DNA from 2 places in the Paenibacillus sp. Cedars genome. Region 2 is predicted to be linked to the other one. Evidence: riboswitches for the same ligand, from Rfam matches in the RefSeq annotation. Region 2 holds a riboswitch; the other holds the start of a gene.

Region 1 (11,437 bases), 980 kb from region 2:
CGTCAACCGTGTCCAGACCTTCTTCCTGCAGTTTATAAGCTTTCAGCTTATTGATCAGGCCAATGCCGCGCCCTTCTTGACGCATGTAGAGAAGAACGCCTCTTCCCGCCTCATCGATTTGACGGAGTGCCGCCTCGAATTGAGGACCGCAGTCACAGCGATGGGAGTGAAACACATCACCTGTCAGGCACTCGGAATGCACACGCACCAGGACAGGCTCGCTGCCGTCAATCTCCCCTTTCACCAAGGCAATATGCTCTTTATTATCCACATCGTTGGTATAGGCAACAGCCTGGAACACGCCGAAATCGGTAGGCATCCGTACAGATACCTCTCGCTGGACAAGCTTTTCCTTCTCATTGCGGTAATGAATCAGATCCTTGATGCTGATCAGCTTCAAGTCATGTTTCTTGGCAATCTCCACCAGATCCGGAAGTCGTGCCATTGTACCGTCCTCCTTGATCACCTCACAGATGACCCCGGCAGGATAGGACCCGCTTAATCTGGCAAGATCTACAGCAGCCTCTGTATGGCCGGCCCGGCGAAGGACTCCGCCGTCTTTGGCTATAAGGGGAAACATATGCCCCGGTCTGCGAAAATCAGCCGCGGTTGCGCTTGAATCCATGATGCCCCGAACGGTCACGGACCGTTCATAAGCGGAGATGCCTGTCGTGGTATGCTTATGATCAATAGAAACCGTAAAGGCCGTTCCATGATAGTCCGTGTTCTGGGTAACCATCGGTTTAAGATCAAGCTCCTGTGCCCGGGACTGCGTCATCGGCAGACATACCAGCCCCCGGCCTTCCGTAATCATGAAATTAATGACTTCCGGAGTTGCCTTGTCGGCAAGTGCGATGAAGTCCCCTTCATTCTCACGGTCTTCATCGTCTACTACAATGACAACCTTGCCTTCCTTCAAATCTGATAACGCCTCTTCGATGGTATGAAATGAAAAGCGCTCTTCCATTGCTACTCCTCCTTCTTCTCATGGAGATACCTGTATGAATATCAGCTAGGCAAATCCATGCTCGGCAAGGTAATCCCTGCTGATTCCCGGGTTCGGCCCACGTCTGCTGCCCGCACCCTCCGAGCCGTAATGCAGCAAGTGGTCCACATATTTACCAAGAATGTCGCATTCGATATTAATCGTATCGCCCGCTTTTTTATAGGCCAGCACAGTCTCGGCCAGCGTGTGGGGGATGATGGAAACCGTAAAGGAGGAATCCGTTGTTTTCACAACGGTCAAGCTGATTCCATCCAGTGTAACCGAGCCTTTGGGGATGATGTATTTAAACAAGTCATCTTGCGAAGGTGCAATCTCATAGACCACCGCATTCTGATCAGCCTGCACGCTGCGAATCACGCCGACTCCATCCACATGTCCCTGGACGATGTGGCCCCCGAATCTGCCTCCGGCCGCCATTGCCCGTTCAAGATTCACCTTTCCACCTGGTTGAAGCTCCTTAAGGTTGGTATTTCTATAGGTTTCCGGCATCACGTCAACCGTAAATATCCCTCGATCTATCGTCGTTGCAGTCAAGCATACGCCATTGACCGAAACGCTGTCACCCAGCTTCAAATCCTCCATGATCCGGCTGGCCGAAATGCTCAGCAGCATGGCTTCGCCTTTGCGGCCAATTCGCCTCATCTCACCTATTTCCTCAACCAATCCCGTAAACACAGGCTTCCCTCCTTCCTTCCCGATGTCTTACATCCAGACCGGAATGCCGGTGATGTAAATATTGTCGCCCAGTCTTTTACTTTCAAGCCCTGTCAGCACGATGGCTTGGTTCATTTGCTCATAACCGCTAAACATGAAATTCCCCGGAGCATCGTACCCTCCAATGATTTTTGGGGCAATAAACTGGATAAGCCTATCCACAAGCTTCTGTTCCAGCATGGCGCCGTTCAGTGTGCCGCCTCCTTCAAGCAGAATCGAGGAAATGCCCATCTGGCCGAGCTTCGCTATGGCCGCCTTCAGATCAACGCGCGGACCTTCCCCGCATGGGATCACTTGAATTCCCCGCTCCTCCAGCAATGTCCGCTTGCCTTCATCTGCCTGCTCCGTTGTCAAAATCCATGTGGGCGCCGTTCCGTCCGATACCACATGACTATCAAGCGGCATTCGCAGGCTGGAGTCCACAATGATCCTGACCGGATGCAGCCCTCCAACACTCAGTCTCGTTGTCAGGCTTGGATTGTCCGCAATAACCGTGGACACCCCGACCATAATGCCTTGATGACGATGACGAAGTGTGTGAACTAGCTCCCTGGATTCTTCGCTCGATATCCACTTGCTGTCACCGGTTTTCGATGCAATCTTGCCATCCAACGTGCTTGCTGTCTTCAACGTGACGAACGGCTGACCCGTCGTAATGAATTTAATGAAGGCTTCGTTTAAGCGAAGCGCACGTTCTCTCAAGATCCCTGTCACGACCTCGATTCCGGCTGCCCGCAGCATCTGGATGCCTTTGCCCGCAACGAGCGGATTCGGGTCCTCACACGCCACGACCACCCGCTTGACCCCTTCGGCGATCAACCTTTCGCTGCAAGGAGGTGTCGCTCCGTAGTGGCTGCAAGGCTCCAGCGTCACATACACCGTGCTGCCAGCCGCTTTGGTTCCGGCCATGTTCAAAGCATGAATCTCGGCGTGCGGGGTTCCACGCTCCAGATGGGTTCCCACTCCTGCAAGCGCACCATTCTTCACAATGACACAGCCGACAACCGGGTTGATACCCGTCTGTCCTTGAGCACGTTCGGCCAGGTCCAGTGCAAGTGACATATAGAATTCATCGTTGACGATATCCATGGTACACATGGGCCCCCTCTCACAACCTCCATAAAAAATAAAGTGATCGATGTACATTCCACATTGTTAGACTGCAGTTAGCAGTAATTGGTCTTTCGATATCATAAAAGCCCCTGTTTCAAAGGGGGCATACTCTCTGATATCTAAAAAAGCCCTGCTTCAGATTCAGAAGAATCCGGAACAGGGCTTGATAGAAGTTAAAGGATGACAAGGTAAATAACCGTCATGAACGCAGGTTTTGCCTACAACAAACAACTCAAAGCCATACACAGCGACAACAAATAATCGCCAAAGCCTGCTTTGATTCGCATGTGAAAACCTGCACATAACGCATGTCACGATCTGTGCATAGACACGACTGCACTTGCTGCCGCCAATGTGTCTTTCACTCCTTCTCCCATCCAGACTATACTGTCGGTCCCGGATTTGCACCAGGTCCACCGCATACGGTGTCATTCACACACGTATCCGGGTCACGGACTAAGATGCAGTCATTGGCTAACATTACGTTAAGCCCACTGCATTCATCACCGCCGGTAGGGAATTTCACCCTGCCCCGAAGGATTAAACTTATGAAGTTGTTTTATCTTATGATGAATCTTATCACCACCTTTTAAAAATTGCAAGGAAAAACCACTAACTTTTTTTAAGCACATAACTTTAATATCCATTTCCCATGACCTGCTGTTTTCTTAAATGATGCGCTGGGAGCAGGAGTATCCTGTCGTAAGAGAGAACATAATTGATGGATAAACATGAGGTATTGATCTCTGTTAAAAAGGAGCAAACAACGATGAAAACATCCCTGGACATCATCGTCCGACCTACGGAAATTGACGTCAATGGACATGTAAACAATGCTAAATACCTGGAGTATCTCGAATGGGGCCGAGAAGAATGGTACGAGGCTGGGGACCTCCGGTATGACGTGCTAAAACAACTCGGTGTCCAAACCGTAACCGTCAACATTAATATCAATTATCGCAAGGAGTGCAGTCAAGGCGATCGGTTGACCATCTCGACCGAGCCGAAATCTGTCGGACGGACGAGTTATGTCATGCTGCAGCAGATCCACAACAAGGAAGGTGAACTGTGTGCAGATGCAGAGGTAACCAGTGTAGCCATGGATCCCCATACTCGCAAAAGCAGATCAGTTCCGGAGGAGCTTCGCAGATTATTTCCTTCGTAATCCGCATCCCCGATTTTCTAATTACCATCATCATAAAAACAGGCACACCCTAAGGTGCGCCTGTCCAATCCGGAAGCTAACAATTACGCTTCGTATACTTCTACTTTTTCCATTTTGTCGCGGCCCTTGAATGCATCCACGTACTCCATGCCTTCCACAACTTTACCAAACACAGTATGCTGACCGTCCAGATGCGGCTGCGGCTCGTAGCATACATAGAACTGGCTGCCGCCTGTGTTACGGCCTGCATGCGCCATAGCCAAGCTTCCACGCTCATGTTTGTTAGGGTTAATCTCACAGTTGATGGTATAACCCGGACCGCCGGCACCTGTTCCTTGCGGACAGCCGCCTTGAGCGACAAAGCCAGGGATTACGCGATGAAATACAAGGCCGTTATAAAAACCGGAGTTAGCCAATTTCTCAAAGTTGGCTACCGTGTTCGGCGCCTCGTTCTCAAACAGATCAAGCAATACCTCTTTACCGTTTTCCAGTGTGATCTTCGCTTTTTTTGCCATATGGGTGTATCTCCTTCCGTTATTAGACCGCTTCAGTAGTTTTGTTACACAATGCATTTTATAGTTTACTATGAATTGAGCCTCGAAGCAAAATGAACTTGTCCTCGCGCACCCGCCATGTCGAGCTGAACAGGCACACCAAAGAGCCCTGACCGCAGCCCTGAGGCATTGGCGGGCCCTCTGATGGAATGGCTTTTCATATCTAACTGAGGTGATTATTTAGCTCGTTACGGTTTCTTTTGCCACATTCGCAGGCACGATGTCGTTACTGATGATGTCTGCAAGCGACTCGCGACGTACGACCAGATTGCTCTGGCCATCCTTCACAAATACGACTGCCGGCTTGCGGATCCGGTTGTAGTTGCTTGCCATAGAGTAGTTGTAGGCACCTGTACAGGATACAGCCAGCAAATCACCTGTCTCTACCTTCGGAAGATCCAGATCCCAGATGAGCATATCCCCGCTCTCACAGCATTTGCCAGCGATGGACACGGTTTCTTCAACCTTATCGTTAGCACGGTTGGCAAGCACTGCTTCATATTTCGATTCATACAACGCCGGACGAGGATTGTCCGTCATCCCGCCATCTACGGCAACATATTTGCGTACGCCTGGAATATCCTTGCTTGTGCCCACCGTGTACAGCGTGGTGCCTGCATCGCCAACGATGCTCCGGCCCGGCTCCACCCAAATTTCAGGAAGCTCGGAACCCAGACCAGCAAAGTGAGTTTTCACCGCATCCGTAATCGCTTTTACATACTGGGATACTTGAAGCGGAGTGTCTCCATCCACATAACGGATACCAAACCCGCCGCCAAGATTTACAACCTTGAACACAACGCCCAAGCCTTCTTTTACAGAAAAAGCAAACTCGGCAACACGCTGAACGGCCATCTGGAAGCCTTCCACCTCAAAAATCTGGGAGCCGATGTGGGAATGAATGCCCATCAAGTTAATGTTCCCTTGTGCTTCTGCAAGCTTTACCGCTTCATATGCGGAGCCGTTACCGATATCAAAACCAAACTTGGAGTCGGTTTGACCTGTGGAGATATACTCATGCGTATGAGCCTCAACACCCGGTGTCACGCGAAGCAGAATGTTAACGGTGCGGTTCTTCTCGGCTGCAATGGCCTGCAGCATGTGCAGTTCAATCACGTTATCCACTACAAAACAGCCGATATGTGCATCAAGCGCCATTTCAATCTCTTCCGGCGTCTTATTGTTCCCGTGGAAATGAATCCGTTCCGCAGGAAATCCTGCTTGCAGCGCTGTGTACAGCTCGCCATCGGAAACCACGTCAAGCGACATGCCTTCCTCATCCGCCAAGCGGCACATAGCCATGACGCAAAACGCCTTGCTTGCATACGCGACTTGGAATTTCAACCCGGAAGCATTGAATGCCTCGATATATTCCCGACAGCGGTTGCGCACCGACTGCTCGTCTACAATATATAGTGGTGTTCCATATTGAGCTTTCAAATCGGATGTGTCGCACCCGCCGATTTCCAAATGCCCCTGATCGTTGATCTTACTTGTACCGTGTAAAAACATGCTTACAATTCCTCCGATCCATTGTTTCAAAATAGGATAACCGAATAATTGTTCACAGTATAGCAGACAACGTAAGCGAAGCAAAATGGATTTTTCAACACAACATTTGTGTTATTGTTAATGCTCTCCTCGCGGATTCATGTCAGAGCCCATTTTTGTGTTGTCACGGGTTTTATTGATAGCCGGCCTTCTTCTGGACATCAGCAGCGGTTTCCGGAATAAAATTTCGCCCATTGCTTTTGCACTAAATGGTATGAATGGCCACAGGTAAGAGGAGTTGTAGGAGCGGTGGGTGGTCAGAATCAAGATCAGAAGTGTGGTCCCTATGACAAAGCCCTTTGCTCCAAACAAGGCCGTGGCAATCAGCAGAATCAGTCTGACCATCCGGTTGGCAAGCCCCAGCTCGTAACTCGGGGTCGCATACATCCCGATGGTCGCAACCGCCATATACAGAACGACCTCGTTGACAAACAATCCGGTTTTAACCGCGATATCGCCAACCAAAATGGCAGCGATCAACCCCATCGCCGAGGCCAGCGGCGTCGGCGTATGAACGGCAGCGAGCCGCAGCAGGTCCACACCGAACTCAACGATCAGAAACTGCATAATAATCGGAATTTCCGTATTCTTCTGCGGACCGAGGATGTCCAGTCCGGGTGGCTTCATTTCCGGATGGATCACCAAGAGCATCCACAACGGCAGCAGGAACATGGATGCAAATATACCAATAAAGCGTATCCAGCGGAGATACGTTCCCATAAACGGGGTCTGTCGGTTCTCCTCGGCATGCTGACAGAGATCGAGGAACGTGGTCGGCATAATCATCACACTCGGAGAAGTATCCACCATGACTACGATCCGGCCTTCGAGGAGATGCGAGGACACTACGTCAGGCCGTTCAGAATACCTGACAAGCGGATAGGGGTGCCATCCCTTGTTCACAATCGCTTCCTCCAGCTGCTTATCGCCTAGGGGCAATCCTTCCAAATCCACTTCCTCGATTTTATTGCGAATAGCCTCAACTTGGGTGCGGTCGACTATGTCATCGATGAAGACCAGACTGACGTCCGTTCTCGTCCGCCTTCCCACTTTGATGATCTCCACGTGCAGTCCGGGATCACGAACCCGTCTCCTGACCAGATTCACGTTGGTCACAAGCGTCTCCGTAAACCCGTCCCGGGCGCCTCGAACGACACGTTCGACCGCAGGCTCTTCAAGTCCCCGAACCGGATATTTCCGGGTGTCCAGGATGATGGCGGAATGGGCATCCTCGATGAACAGGGCGCATAGGCCCGAGAGAACCTCGTCAATTACCTTGCTGAGCCTCGTATCCCGTTCCACCTGGACATGAGGAATATATCGGTTCATCATTTCGTTCAGCGCCTGGTTGTTTACGTCCTCAGGCTTCAGGTACGTCAATCGGGTTAATATTTCCGTCACCACCATATCGTTGGTGAACCCGTTCAAGAAGAGAAGCCCTGCATTTCTGCCAGCAAAATTCATTTCGCGGAATATCACATCAAACGAGACTCCGAGGCCGATCACTTCCTTAAGCGTTTCTTTCAGATCGCTCAGCTTCGCGGGAACATCGTCCGTCTGCTGCCAATAGATGACCGATTCCTTGGTGCTGTCAGAGGTTTCGGCTTCCCTCTTCTCCTTCAGCGCCTCTTCATTCAACTTTTTAATCTCCGATGGGGGAACAATCGGAATATCTTTAACCAGATCAACGTTGCCGTCATTATGTGCTGTTTTATCGTCCATAACCTACCTCCTAGCCATAAACTATCATTTGCTGAATACGAACCAGTCGAACAGGGAGCCCGCCACCTTGCCTGCCACCATGGCCATCAGAAGTCCGAACAGATACCCCTTTAACCGGAGCCGCTTGGCCAGGATTGGCAGCACATTCAGAACTTCCGTCAGCGCGGCTGCCAGCATGCCGATAAAAATGCCGCACATCAACCCGATTACGGTACTCACGATCGGACCCAGCGGAACGGACCATCGCCAGAAATCTGCCACCGTTCCAATGAAAGACCCTGCAATCAGCGCACCTTCATACCAATGCACCCGGTTATAGGTTCCGGTCAGCTGAGACAGTCTGGGAATGATGTCCAGCACAATGATGAGCGCGATCACTCCGCCGCCGACTGCAATGCCTCCCGCTACGCCGAGAACACAGGTGAATATAGCCTGGAGAATGGACAAGATCATGGTTTTTCACCCGGTGGTTTAGCCGCGGTGTTCATTTTCCGGTATTCCTCGGCAACCACGAATTGGTCCAAATTTTCCTGGTAAAGATACATCTCCACCTCAAGCGGGGTCGGCTCCTCATTCCATTTTTTCTTGAACAAATGATTGAAGAACACCGTCATCCCGAAACCGAGACCCAGGGAATACGCAATTTGAAACAAGTATGGATGCTCGTCTCTTTTCCCTGTCACCATTTCGACGATTCGAATTTGTACCTCGAGCATATTGACGTCCGCATGAAAGTTCATGATGGTTAGTGCGGACCCGAAAAACAACAGCAGCCAGATTAGCGGAAACCAGAGTTTCGATCGTTTGCTGTCAGGTCCTACGAGCTCCACGAGGGTATGATGATTTCCCATCGTTTCAATATGGGCGCCCGGAATCACCTTCTGAATCTTCGGTATGATTTGAATCAGATCCATGACGAGCCGGTTGCCATCGATATCCTTCGGCTGCGTTAGCGGCAGGTCTCTAAGCCTTCTCTCCCATTCGGGTTCACAGACTATGAAGGCAACATCACCTAATTTGACGGTCTGATCTCTCGGTAACCGGATGCGGCTCCGGAGCTGCAGAAACACCGTCGGAGTGGGATTAACCTTCATCCGAAACACTCCTTTACTGCTAAATTACCGTTAGTATGGGAAATCCTCCTCGTTTCTACTCGGATTTACCATACTTTCTTTTTTCGGCCACTTGAAAAACAGCTTCGGAAACGCAAAAAAGCGCCACCCTAAGGGCGGCGCCGAATGGAGCAGGCTTATATAGAAAAAAGGAAGCGCTACTGCGCAATCTCGTTTCGAATGCTCTGCAATATTTTTTTCTCAAGCCGCGATACCTGTACCTGGGATATCCCCAGCCGGCTGGCAACTTCCGACTGTGTCTGATCCCGGTAATACCTCAAATACACAATGAGCCGCTCCCGCTCGGTCAAGCCGCCTATCGCTTCGTTCAAGGCCAGCTTGTCGAACCAGCGTTCCTGCGATTCATCGGCTATCTGATCCATCAGCGTAATGGGATCTCCGTCATTCTCAAATACGGTTTCATGAATCGAGGTCGGTGGTTTATTCGCCTCCTGGGCGAACACCACTTCCTCTGGTGTTACCCCTAACTCTTCGGCAACCTCTTTCACCGTAGGCAGACGATCCAGCTGCTTGGACAGCTCGTCCCGCTTCTTCCTGACTTTGTTCGCCATTTCCTTGAGCGACCGGCTGACCTTCAGGGTCCCGTCGTCTCTCAAGAAACGCTGAATTTCTCCGATAATCATCGGTACGGCATAGGTAGAGAACTTTACGTCATAACTGAGATCGAACTTGTCCACTGACTTCAGGAGACCGATACAGCCGATTTGAAATAGATCATCAGGCTCATACCCCCGGTTCATGAACCGCTGAACGACAGACCAGACAAGACGAATATTACAGTTGACGAGCGTATCCCGGGCGACATTATCCCCGCTTTGGCTAAGTGCAATGAGTCGTTTGACCTCCGCGTCGTCCAAATAAGTCTGCGAAGTTTTCTTCACATCGGCATCCATTTGTCCAACCCCTAATTATATAAAGCTTTCTTAGATTCGATCCTCTTTTTCATTTTGATCGACGTACCGCTGCCTGGTTCGCTGACCACTTCAAATTCGTCCATGAAATTCTCCATGATCGTGAATCCCATGCCGGATCGCTCCAGCTCCGGCTTGGATGTATAAAGCGGCTGCTTGGCCATTTCCAAATCTTCAATGCCTCGACCCGAATCCTCAACGCGCAGCGTGATCATATCCCCGTCAATCGAAGCCTCAATCTTGACAACGCCCACCGGATCGCTGTCATAGCCATGGATGATGCTGTTCGTGACCGCTTCGGAAACCACCGTTTTCAGGTCACTGAGCTCATCCATGTTAGGATCCAACTGGGAGATGAACGCAGCTACGGCGACACGGGCAAAGGATTCGTTTTCCGACTTTGCGGCAAACTGCAGAGTCATAAAATTATGCTGTGCTCTTCCTTCACTCATGACACTACCTCCAAACCCGAGAGTGCCGTACCCTCGTTCTCATATATCGGCATGATTTTGAACAGCCCCGACATTTCAAGCAAGCGGTAAACTTGCGGCTTCACATCGCATACCGCCATCTTTCCACCCTTTTGCTTGATGAATTTATAGCGTCCCAGGATGACCCCGAGACCTGAGCTGTCCATAAAGTCCAATTCCTTTAAGCTCAGCACCAAGTGCTCTGTTTGACGTCTCTGAATGGCTTCTTCCAGCTGCATCCGGACATGATCGGCCGTGTGATGATCCAGTTCCCCGGATAGACGGACGATCAGAATATGCCTGTGATGCTCCATCTCAACCTGCAGATTCATGTTTGCTCACTCTCCTCCCTGACATGAACAAAGATTTCTACATTTGAAAAAGACATTCCTGCATCACGACAAAACTAGAAGAAAACTCCCATTAATCTACATGAAACAACTTGCCGGTTGTCCGTTTGAACAGCTTCCAGAAGCCTGCCTTCTTCACCTCAACCGGAGATGTCAGCTCAAACTCCTTCACCAGTCGGTCCCCCTGATAGACCAAGAGCTTGCCGATGACTTGTCCGGCGGAAACAGGAGCCTTCACATTCTGATCCATCTGAATTTCATGACGGATATCCGGGTCCTTTACGCCCTTCTTCACAAGCACGCTGTAGTCTCTGTCCGCTTGAATGGACAGTTCAGGCACATTCCCTTTCTGAACCTTCACGATGCCCAATACTTCGCCTGGCTTATAGATAGAATGCATCGTGTATTGAGCGAACGCATAGTCAAACATACGGGATACTTCATTATTCCGCGTCTTGGTGTCAGGAGCTCCCATGACAACGGCTACTGCGCGCAGTCCATCCCGTTTGGCCGTTGCGGACAAACAGAATTTAGCCTCTGACGTATATCCGGTTTTCAGGCCGTCTGCACCTGTGTAGAAACGAACCAGCTTATTGGTGTTCACCAGCCAGAACGGCTTTTGCGAATCCTTTCGCAAATAATCCTGGTACGAGCCTGTATATTTGGTGATCTGCTCATATTTCAGCAATTCCCTGCTCATGACCGCGATGTCATGAGCTGAAGTATAGTGATTCTCTGCCGGAAGTCC
Region 2 (11,437 bases):
ATCCGTTGGTTATTTCTGCTCTTTATAGGTTTTATACGTTTTATTCGCAATTTCCAGGTATTGACCCACACCCTGGCTATCCAGCTCTGCCACGAACTTGTCGTAATCCGCGAGATCACGGTCGCCCAGAATGAACTTCAGCGTGTTTTGATCCGTGTAATCCTTGAGCGGCGTGCTGAGCAGCGTCACTCGCTCGCGTTCTTCAACCGAGTAAGGGATTGGCGGCTCCGGCTTCACCACGGTTTTGGTCTCGCTCATGCTCTTCTGGAATTGCTGCTCTTCCTCGCTGAACATGGATTGCAGCAGCTCGGTTGTACCGCCATAAGCGAACACCCCTCCGGAGAAGCCGTTCTCAATCCGCAGATCCTTTGTGCCTTTCGGATTCAGTCCGTTGTAGTTAATGTCGTCCATCAGCTTGCGAACGCCGCCTTCTTTGGTATACGTTACGCCTTCAACGCCCCACTTCGCGAATTCCTGTCCTTGGTCGCTGTAATAGAGCCAATCGATAAACTGCAGGATCGCTTTAAAATGCTCGCTCTCTTTCACTTTGGAAGAGATCATGACCCCGTTCTCAAGACGGCTGCCGGACATCAGCTGGCCTGCGGGACCGCCGGGAACCGTGATTTTGCTAATCGCATACTTGCCTTCACCCAGCGTTTTGTCCATGTCGTTACGGTGCTGAACGACGGTCTGGGAATTGCCGTTAATGATGAAGGACTTGCCGGAGACAAATTTCTGCACGGCCTGATCGTCATCCTGGGTAAAACTCTCTTTGTCCAGCAAGCCTTCAGCCACCAGCTTATGGAAGTAGGTCAGCATTTCCTTATACTCTTCCGTGGCTGCCGTATAAACAAACTCATCCTTGTCTTCCAGATAAGTCAGTCCGCTGCCGAAGCCCCATCCGGCTTTCGTGCCAAAGCCCGTTGCCGCGATGTTCAGCGTGCTGTTGAATTTAAAGCGGTCGGAGAACGGCGTTACATCCGGATATTCCTGCTTGAGCTGTTTCATGGCCGTATACAGCTCATCCCAGGTCGTCGGGATGGCAATGCCATGCTTCTCGAAAATATCCTTGCGCACAATCAGCGTATAGTCCGGCCATACCGCTTCATGCAGGCCCGGAAGCACATAATATTTTTTGTCCTCCTGACGGAGTCCCTCCAGTTCGCTATCCATATCCCATTTCTCGACCTTGTCCTTGAAGTTTGGCATCAGGTCAATATAGTCGCTGATCGGAAGAATCGCCCCGGAAGCCACAAACGCCGATTCTTCCCCCGGGTAAGTCTTTGGAATGACCAGCGGCGCGTCGCCGGAGCTGATCAACAGGCTGCGCTTCTGGCTGTAATCGCTCATTGGCACAATGGTCGGCTTCAGCGTCACGTTTGTCATTTCTTTTAGTTTAGCAAAAAGCATCCAGTCCTGCTTGTACGGGTAGGCAGGCTGATCGCTGTAGAGAATCGACAGGTCAAACGGCTCCGTTGCCTTGAATGCATCGCCTACCGCATAGGTTTCCATGGCGCCCTTATCCTGTACTTCGGCCTCTTTGCCGCCGGTTTTGTCATTACATGCAGCCAATACCACAACGATCAGCGATAACAGGAACGCTTTGCCCCAAAACGAACGAGGATTCTTTTTCATCTTTCCATTCCCCCTAAGGTATCCATAATGGCCGTTCAGATGTCCTATTGCTTAACAGATCCCAGCATGATGCCGGTTACAAAATAACGCTGCACAAACGGGTAAATCGTCAAGATCGGCAGGATGGTCAGCACCATGGTCACCGACTTGATGTTAGCGGATATCTGCGTCAAGTTATCGGCAGAGGTAGCACCAGCTGAAGTGACACCCGTTGCACCGGCAATCATGTTGCGTAAATAAATCGTGACCGGGAAGAGCTCCTTCTGATCCAGATACAGAAAGGCTGGAAACCAGGAGTTCCAGTGCCCGACTGCATAGAAGAGCACCATCGTAGCGATAACCGCTTTACTTAAAGGCAGCACAATTCGGAACAGCATGCCATACGTATTCAGGCCGTCAATGGCCGCGGCTTCCTCCAGCTCTTCCGGCATATTTTCAAAAAACGATTTCATAATGAGCATGTTGTAGATGCTGATGGCTCCCGGAATCACAATCGCCCAGAGGGAGTTGCCAAACCCGAGGCTGTTGATGAGCACATAGTTCGGGATCAGGCCTCCGTTGAAGAACATCTTGAACACCGCAAACATCGTCAGGAACTTGCGGCCCAGCAGTCTTTTCTTCGATAAGGCGTAAGCAAAGATTGTGGTCAGGAACATGGATATCGCGGTACCTACCACACTGTACACAACGGTGTTTTTGTAATTCGTCCAGAACATGGCGTCTTTAGTTACGGTTTTGTAGGTATCGATATTGAAGCCCCTGGGAATCAGGTTGACCTTCCCGGAGTTGATGTACGACTCGCTGCTGAAGGACTGAGCGACCACGTTCAGGAAGGGATACAGCGTGATAAAGACGATAAACAGCAGAATGATGGCATTGCACACTTTGAACACCTTATAGGATCTTGACTCCTTCATGTATGCTCCCTCCTTACCATAAGCTTCGATCCGTGAGTCTTCGAGAGATCGCATTCACAGAGAATACGAGTATCAGCCCGATCACGGATTCGAACAGCCCGATCGCCGTGGCGTAACTGAAGTTGCTCGATACGAGACCGACCCGGTACAGATAAGTCGAGATCACGTCAGCCGTCTCATAGATGACCGGATTGTACAGCAGCAATATTTTCTCAAAACCTACTGCCAGGAATGCCCCCATATTGAGGATCAGCAGCGTAACAATCGTTGGCAGAATGCCTGGAATCGTGACAAACATCGTTTGCTTCCAGCGGTTGGCGCCGTCGATTCTCGCCGCTTCGTACAGGGATTCATCAATCGTTGTTAATGCCGCCAGGTACAGAATCGCGCCCCAGCCCATGCCCTGCCAAATTTCCGAAGAGATATAGATCGTTCGGAACCACTCGGCCCGCTGCATGAAATTGATTCTGTCTCCATTGAAGAATTCCACCAGAGAGTTAATGGAGCCATTGACTGAGGTCAATTGCAGGATCATTCCGGCAACGATGACGATGGACAGGAAATGCGGAAGATAAGATGCCGTCTGGACAAACTTCTTGAACCGCTTGCTCTTTACCTCATTCAGCAGCAGCGCAAAGATAATCGGAACGGGAAACGTAAAGAGCAGAGACAATGCACCAAGCAGCAAGGTGTTTGTGAACACATTCCAGAACGCGGGATCATGGATGAACATTTTGAAATAATGCAGTCCTACCCATTTCTCTCCATAAATGTTGCCTCCAGGCATAAATCGTCGGAAGGCGATTATGTTGCCGATCATCGGCCCGTATTTGAAAATGAGCAGGTATACAATCGGCAGAACCAACAGGGAGTACAGCTGCCAATCCTTTCGGATCAGCGCCGCGAGGATCTTAAGCTTGGGTTTCTTGGCCGCTTTCACGGCTGGCAAGGGATGATTTGCGACTTTTGGCTCCATTGACGTCATTCACTCCAATCCGTAAGGCCTTTCCTTATGCTTGTTCAATCCGAACAAGACCATCATTCTTCATCCATTTCAATGCAACAGCAAAATAAGTAATCGCTTTCAAAACTGTCGTTATCATCGTTCAACTTCGGCAAGCCTGGGTATGATCCACCCGGTGCATTGTATCCCCCCTTTTTATATTAAGCGCTTACATTGTTGATTTAAAAAATAGACTCCAATTCATGGATGTCCTTCCGGAAAAGAAAACCAGCCTGCTCTTCCTCCTATGTAGAGAGTCAATGATTGTATACTAGTATAACTAGTATGGTAGTTGGTTTCATTGTAATGGACGTTTTCTACAATTTCAATACCTTTTTTTTATCATTTATAAATTTCCGATTCTAAACCTCAAAAAAAACCGTGAGCAGATTCAGGCTACGGCCTGTTGCGTCACGGTTTATCGGATTTCATTCCTACCAAGGTATTCATCATGTATAAAGGACAGAAGTTCTCGCTTCTGCCCCTTGAGGTTTCCCTGCCACCATTTGATTTACTTCAGCTCCGTCACATTGCCGTCAATGCTGATGCTTTTAATATCCAGATCCCCCAGAAAAACGAGGTTATTCTTGCTGTCCAGATTATACAGCCACTGAAACCCGCTCTCTGTAGTACTTGTGGAACTAGCATGAAGCATTGTTACGGAACCGTCCACGGCAGTCACCTTAACCTCTGGCGTATATTCCGGGAGTTTATCCAGCTTACCATCCGTACGCTTGCCTTCAATGGCCACACCGATGGAAGAAACATGAATTGTGCTGAGAGACAGTGCCTCCTCACCTTCATAGATCGCCAGATTCAGATTCAACTCTCTTTCCTTGCCGGCAGAAATAGTAAATTGAACATCCCATGGCCCATCAACAGCTTGAGTAGCGTCCGCGGCCGTGATTCGATCAGCTGTGATCCGTGCCTTTAACCCTTCGAGGTCATTCATCGCATCCATCTCAAATACGCCGACCAGCTTTTTGTTATCGTCCACAAGCTGCTGTGCCACCATATAACTCACATCATGTTCCGCTTTCAGTTCAAGTCCGGGTATCGATGCACCCACGGGGAATGGCTTACCATCCTCCTTCGTGAAGCTGACTACCAAATAACCGCTGTTGCCGACATAAACGCCTTCTTCAACAATCATGCTTACCCCCGCCACGGTATCCTTCCCTTGTATAGGTGATCGTTCATCTTCCGCAATGGACGCGGATGGACCGAAGAACTGCTTCAAGCTATCCATGTATTGGCTCGCAAAAGCGGTCGTGCTAAGTATCATGATCATCGCGGCAGCGATAACGATACTGGCTTTATATTTTTTCACTTTCCTGTTTTTCAACACTATTGTTTCCTCCTCTTGAATATGGTTCATCGCTCGGTTCTTGATCCGTTCCATACTGATCTGCTCCGTCAACTCGCGTTCCTCATCCTCCGTAAGGAGGAGATTATCCAGATTCTGATTGTCGATATTGGCCATAATATCTACAATTCGCCGCTTCACTTGCATCCATCCCCTTTCGTTATCGATTTGAAGCTTCACTTCTATAGACACCATCCTTCATAGAAATCCTACGGATTCTCGGTTTCATAATGAATGCGCAGTTTGTCCCTTGCCCGGCGAATCCGCGCGGTGACGGCTTTCTCCTGCATATTCAGCCTGCTTGCAATGTCGCGGATTTTCTCCAAATAGAAATACCTGCGGATGAATATTTCGCGATCAGGTTCGCCCATCCCCTGCACCATGCCGCTTATCGTTTCTTTCTCCTGCCGCAGAATAGCCAATGCCTCGGCAGAGGGACATGAAACTGCATCATCTTCCAATTCAGATTCAATGATACGCTGTCTTTTTCGCAATGCATTCAGGGTATGATTACGTGCGGCTATGGCCAGATAAGGCCTGAGACTATCCCCGCGCAGAATGATTCTGGGCCCGTCTGTCCACAGCCTGATGAGCACATCACCGGCTATTTCCTCCACATCGTAGGAATTAAACCGCCCACCTGCCACCTTAGCGACCACCGCGGCTATGTAGCGTGAATAGCGCTCGACCAAAGTTTCAAAACATTGCAGATCTTTCCTTGCAAGCCCATCCAACAATGTCCGATCCTCCATGGATCCTCCCCCCTTAATCATCTCTTTTGGTGAACCCAGCCCCATAGATCAGGTGCTACTATATAAGACACCTATAATTCTAAAAACCCTACACACCTTCGAAAAAATGATCCTTTCACAGGACGACCAACCCAATGGAATAACTTTGACACGACAAAAAAAGCCGATCCATTTCGGATCAGCTTTTCTGCAAGCACATATGAAATTACTCCATTACTGTAATGAAAGAGAAGCCTCGGATTGTTGTCTCGATATAATAAACAGCACGATCCAGATCAACAGGAAGCCCAGGAGCTGCGGACCTGTTACAACCTGCTGGAATACGATCCAGTTGATGAGCACGCCTACCATAGGGAAACTCAATTCAGCGAGTGTCGCTACAGAGGCTTTGGTCGTGGTCAGCCCTTTATAATACACAAGCAAGCTCAGAAGACCTGGCAGCAGTGCCTGACCGATAAGATTCAAGGATACCAGGGCAAAGTCGCCTGTACCCCATGCCGGCATATTCCATGCAGCGCCCTCGCTCCACGTAATGACGGTCAGAAGGGGCAGTGCCAGCACAAAGCGCAGCGAGGTTACCGTCTCGTACTTCAGCTTGCCTACCATCAGGCGTCCCATCACCGTTGAACCGCCCCACAAGGCTGCTGCGCCTAATGACAAGAGGCTGCCTACCTGAATAAATTCATTCCAATGTCCAATGGGCAGGGTTAAACCGAAGGTCAGCAAATACGTACCTGCCAGAGCAATCACGAGTAAAATCCCGAAATGACGGGGGAGCTTCTCCTTAAGCAGCAAGCTGGCCAGTATAATGGCAAATAGCGGCTGCAGCTTCTGAAGAAGCAGGACGGCATTCAGATTGCCGCTCGACAGTCCCATCGTAAACAAGACGGTAGCCAATGCCGAGCCGCCCCAAGAGATGAACAGCAGTGCACCAACATGATTCCATCCAAGCCCCTTTAACTCCATGCGGTTCTTCCATAATACAGGAATAGCTATCAACGAAATAATGACGTGTTCAAGCAACACAATCTGAGCAGAAGTCAGATTCTTCAGCAGAATGACCCGGAATAAAGGATCAACGCCCCACAGGGCGGCTCCCAAAACGACGAGCCAAAACCCTCCCTTAAAACATCGGCTTGCCTGTGTGTCGGAATCGTAGGGTTTAACCTCGACTCCGGTATTAACATTACTCATCTTGCCCTCTCCTGTCTTGAATACGGAGGTCTTGCTAGCAGAAAGCCCCCGTAGACGACATGTGTCGACATATACGGGGGCTGATCAAACAAGCCTACTGTGAAACGGATGTATTCCTATCCCGTTCCACAGCAAACTCATCTTTGATCTTCTCCCATCCGGACTTTACCGTCGGCCTTGGATTTGCACCAAGTCAGTCGCTGCATTCATATTGATACCAGAACGTAGCGAGTCGCGGGCTGAGGTTCGTTCACGTTAAGGAACGAACCATCACCGCCGGTTAGGAATTTCACCTTACCCCGAAGATCCATATTCATGTTTTATTTTGTAACGCATTAATTAACCAATAATTCCTATGAGCTTAGTCGATATATTGAAATTATAACATGAATGGTTTCATGTAAATACATCTATTTTCAAAATAAATGATTTTCGCTCCGGATTCAATGAGAAATCTCACATTCAACTAATCTTACTGAGAATTATACAGCAAGTATCAATTAGTTACCACTATGATTTTTTGCCATTTTCCCGTGATGTCTCGAATACGGCTCCAGCTATAATCCCTGCAGCACCCGCCTGAAGGTTCAACAGATGGAGTGCCTCCTTCGTATTCAGACTCATTCCGCCCGTTTGAGGCAAAGGCGCCAAGAGATGAGATGAATCGGCGGCAGCCTCATCCTTGTACTGCTTCGTTTCGCTTAACAATATCTTGCTCCCATTCGATTGAACGATGTATTGGCGCAAATAGCCGCCTTCCCTTACCGTCACAAGCCTGCCTTTGTTCTCTTCTTCTTTCTTGTTCTTCTGAAAGATCTCTTCAAACCCTTCCTGCCCCGGCTTTGCGATCTTCAGCCGGGCAGAATTCCAGCTCGTATAGTCGGATTCGATACGCATATGGCCACATCCTTATCAGCTTATTCATTCACTGATATTATCGGTGACTTGGCGCTTCTGTTTAATTCATGGCAGCGCTGACCTTCACCGCAGGACAAGATCGCGCTTCAATACACGGACAACGTCAATAATTTCACAGCAGTAATAGACTGCTCCTGTGTTTGATGCTGTACGAAAAGACCGTCCTTAAGGCTCATAGAGAGCCTTAAGGACGGTCTTGTGGTTGCATGACTTCAGTTTGATTCTAGTCCATCCATTGGAGCTGGACCAGAGCACGGTTCAAAACCAGCGCCGCTTGAGCGCGGGTAACCGAGTCGAGGGCCCCATAGTTGCCACGGTGGTCACCCTGCACAATGCCTTGATCTGCCAAGCGACCGATATTTGCCGCCGCCCAGGCCGGTATGGAAGCTTGATCCTTGAATCTGTTAACAGCGTCCGTACCCTTGCCAGCTGGAGCAGATGGACTCACCGCCTCCATCGCACGGGTCAGCATCACGGCCATCTCGGCACGCGTCATGCTGGCGTTTGGCGAGAAGGCTCCTCCATTACCGCCTTCAATAATACCGTAGAGCGAGGCCGCACCAATCTCGCCAGCATAAGCGGCGTCATCACGGACATCCTTGAACTTCCCGCTCTCGATTACAGGACTGAGGCCCATGGCGCGTACCAGCATAGCTGTAAATTCGGCACGCGTGATCTCTCTGCCAGGCGCATATGCATTCGCATTCACTCCGTTCACGAGCAGTTTGGAGGCCATGGATTCAATCTGTTCCTTCGCCCAGTGACCATCAAGATCCGTAAACGTCTTCTTGAACTGCAGCAGCGTATAGATGCCGTTCCCGGCATGCTTCACTTCCATGGCAGGTTTACCGTTCCATGTGGTCTTTACAGCCGGAACAAATCGGAAGATCCCTGCTGCATCATCATAGATCACGGCTGTAACGGAATCTGAATTCGCTCCTGCCGGAAGCGGTAAAATCCGGCTGACCATCTTCTTCCCGAAATCTTTCACTTCTTGCTCTTGCCCCTGTGCTCCAACGGCAACACCGAACTTGACGGCTGTACCGTTCACCGGAGCTGCACCCATGGAAGCTGCCTTGCGTGACATATCGTTTGCCATCTCGGCGCCAATCGGACTCACAGATACTTTCACCTGAAGGCTGCTTGAACCCTGTGTCTGCTTCAATGCTCCATCCAGATTCAGCGCTGCCAGTGGAAGACGGTAAGCGCCAAGAGCGGTTTCCACAACCACGACTGCTTGCTCATTCTGTTCCACCGCTTGAATCAGCCATGCAGCCGGTATGGCCGCTTCTGCAGCGCCGGTCAGGTCGGAAGCCCGAATCACAAGCTCCTGCTGACCACTGGCTGACAATCCGGCAACGGCTTTCTTCCAGGCTGCTTCATTAACGGTAATCTGAGCCGTTGACCCACCGGAGACGTCGATCTTGAGATCATCGCCTGTCATCACGTTCGCTGCTGAATTGCCACCGGTCGAAGGAGACGTTGGCCCGGTTGTTGGCGGTGTGACAGAACCGCCGCCTCCCGATCCGCCTGATCCTGTGCCAGGCTCTGGCGACGACCCGCCATCACCAGGGTTTGCCGGTTTCTTCTGCTCGATAATCCGTCCCTCTACCTTAGGCGATACGGTTCCGCCCAACTTCGTTACATACTCCATAAAAATTTCGTAATCCGGATAGCCCAGATCCTCGTTGTATTTCCCTTCGGCAATCGCGTCGGCAAAGGATTTGTATCCATCCCCGCCCTTGGCCACAAAGCTGTTCGTAGCCATGCGGTACGTCTCCGACAGTACCAGAGGTTTGTAACTTCCGTCCTTCATAATCTGAACATCAAACACTTTGTTTCCAGCCGGTGCCGTTGAATCCCACTTGAATTTCATGCCGGCGATTTGCGGGAATTTACCCGGCAAATCCGTCAGCTTGGCACCGCTGATTCCATTCTCAAGTCCGTCCTTCAACTGCTGGCCTGTAACATCCAGTACAAACAGGGTATTTCCGAAAGGCATCACCGTACGCAGTTCGCCCATCGTGATTTCACCTTCGTCGATGGCGGCGCGGATACCACCACCGTTCATTAGAGCCACATCGGCATTTTTAAGCTCTTTGGCTTTTGCCAGCATGCCGTCAGCGATGAGATTGCCCAGATTTGTCTCCTTGGAACGGACATTCTCGCGATTCCCGTCAAGCACGACTGCTGCAATACCGACAACCTGCTTCATCAGCTCTTCCAATTCCGCTTTATAAGGATCCAGCATGTCCTTGGCCTGCGTATCTTCTGCTACCGTATTGTCAACAGGGATCAACTTGCCGCCAAGCTCGCCTTCCCCAACGAGGACAACGCCGTTGTTGTCAAATTGCAGATCTACCCGGCCCAAGAATTTGCCCCATTCATTGGCTTGCACGATAACCGTTGGTGTCTGGTGATCGTTGTCGATAACCACTTCCGGTGCATTCAGCGTTGTATGGGTATGACCGCCAACGATGAGGTCAATGCCTTCAACAGCCTTCGCAAGCTCCTGGTCCCTTGCGTAACCAAGGTGGGAAAGGGCGATGATTTTGTTAAGTCCATCCTTCTCCATAGCTTCCACCGTAGCCTGAGCGGAAGTCACCGCATCCTTGAATATAACGTCTTTACCCGGGCTGGAGGTTTCAGCCGTATCTTCGGTCGTTAATCCGAACACCCCTACCTCCTGACCGTCAACCAGCAGGGTCACATAAGGATACACCCCACTGTTGGCCGTCGTTTTCGGTTGCCGGGTGTCGATCAACGCCGGATTTTTAAGCAAGTTCGAAATGTTGATATCCCGGCTCAGGTCCACGTTAGCGCTAACCAGCGGGAATTGTGCCTTGCTCACGAAATCTGCAAGCGCCTGGGTCCCTTGGTCGAACTCATGGTTTCCGAACGTCATGGCATCATAGCCCATGTAGTTCATGAAGGCCAGATCGGCCAATCCGAACCATTTGGTGAAATACAGATCGCCCGAGAATACATCCCCTGCATCCAGCAGCAGGTTGTTTCCGCCCTCGCTGCGCACTTGCTCGACCAGCGTTGCCCGTCTGGCCACTTCACTCAGATGTGCATGGGTATCGTTAGTATGCATGACCGTCAGCTTCCATGGCTCGTCTACGGCCGAACCATCCGTAACCCGGACGGGTACTTCCGCTGCACCGTAACCGTCCTTGCTTAGGACGGTGATCACGGCTTCACCCACGGACAGTGGCGTTACCAGTCCGTTCTGATCCACGGTGGCTACCGCTTCATCGGTAGAGCTCCAGACGAGCTCTGTTGAACCGCCTTGAGTCGGTTCAACCGTCGCTTGCAGCTGCGCCTTGGCACCGCCTGCAGCCAGTGTCAGCGAAGACTTATCCAGCGAGATTCTACTAACTTTGAGCTCCAACAGAGCTACAGTTCCGCTAACCTCGTTGGCAACCAGCAGCAAGGGACGTCCTGTCGGACTGTCGAAAGCCGATATAAAGTCCAATCCCTCCGGACCGGAGTCCGAGGTAATGCCGGCTGTAAAATCGCGTGTGTTGATATAGTTCAGGAATGTCGGAGCCGACGGATCACTTACGTCATATGTCATAACTCCGCCAATACGCTCCAGTCCGACAAAGGCCAGTGTTTTCTGCCCTACCTTGCCCACCGTTACATATTC

The links. Region 2 has a riboswitch for FMN ahead of B9D94_RS22900 (DMT family transporter). Riboswitches for the same ligand answer to the same signal wherever they lie in the genome.
Region 1: it holds a riboswitch for FMN, as region 2 does, so the genes downstream of both, ribD (bifunctional diaminohydroxyphosphoribosylaminopyrimidine deaminase/5-amino-6-(5-phosphoribosylamino)uracil reductase RibD) here and B9D94_RS22900 (DMT family transporter) in region 2, are expected to answer to the same signal.

What each region holds. Positions count from the first base shown of each region.
Region 1 is NZ_CP020866.1:3,607,954-3,619,390, forward strand. It holds gene B9D94_RS18210 (bifunctional 3,4-dihydroxy-2-butanone-4-phosphate synthase/GTP cyclohydrolase II) at 1-967, opposite strand, end outside; gene ribE (riboflavin synthase) at 1,013-1,681, opposite strand; gene ribD (bifunctional diaminohydroxyphosphoribosylaminopyrimidine deaminase/5-amino-6-(5-phosphoribosylamino)uracil reductase RibD) at 1,709-2,809, opposite strand; FMN riboswitch at 3,195-3,377, opposite strand; gene B9D94_RS31045 (hypothetical protein) at 3,337-3,480, opposite strand; gene B9D94_RS18225 (acyl-CoA thioesterase) at 3,603-3,998, shown strand; gene B9D94_RS18230 (peptidylprolyl isomerase) at 4,082-4,513, opposite strand; gene lysA (diaminopimelate decarboxylase) at 4,733-6,064, opposite strand; gene B9D94_RS18240 (spore germination protein) at 6,182-7,825, opposite strand; gene B9D94_RS18245 (stage V sporulation protein AB) at 7,850-8,278, opposite strand; gene B9D94_RS18250 (stage V sporulation protein AA) at 8,275-8,919, opposite strand; gene sigF (RNA polymerase sporulation sigma factor SigF) at 9,096-9,851, opposite strand; gene spoIIAB (anti-sigma F factor) at 9,863-10,321, opposite strand; gene spoIIAA (anti-sigma F factor antagonist) at 10,318-10,671, opposite strand; gene B9D94_RS18270 (D-alanyl-D-alanine carboxypeptidase family protein) at 10,763-11,437, opposite strand, start outside.
Region 2 is NZ_CP020866.1:4,591,236-4,602,672, forward strand. It holds gene B9D94_RS22875 (ABC transporter substrate-binding protein) at 10-1,635, opposite strand; gene B9D94_RS22880 (carbohydrate ABC transporter permease) at 1,680-2,552, opposite strand; gene B9D94_RS22885 (ABC transporter permease) at 2,566-3,528, opposite strand; gene B9D94_RS22890 (hypothetical protein) at 4,067-5,116, opposite strand; gene B9D94_RS22895 (RNA polymerase sigma factor) at 5,131-5,673, opposite strand; gene B9D94_RS22900 (DMT family transporter) at 5,887-6,867, opposite strand; FMN riboswitch at 7,010-7,178, opposite strand; gene B9D94_RS22905 (hypothetical protein) at 7,378-7,764, opposite strand; gene B9D94_RS22910 (choice-of-anchor I family protein) at 8,009-11,437, opposite strand, start outside.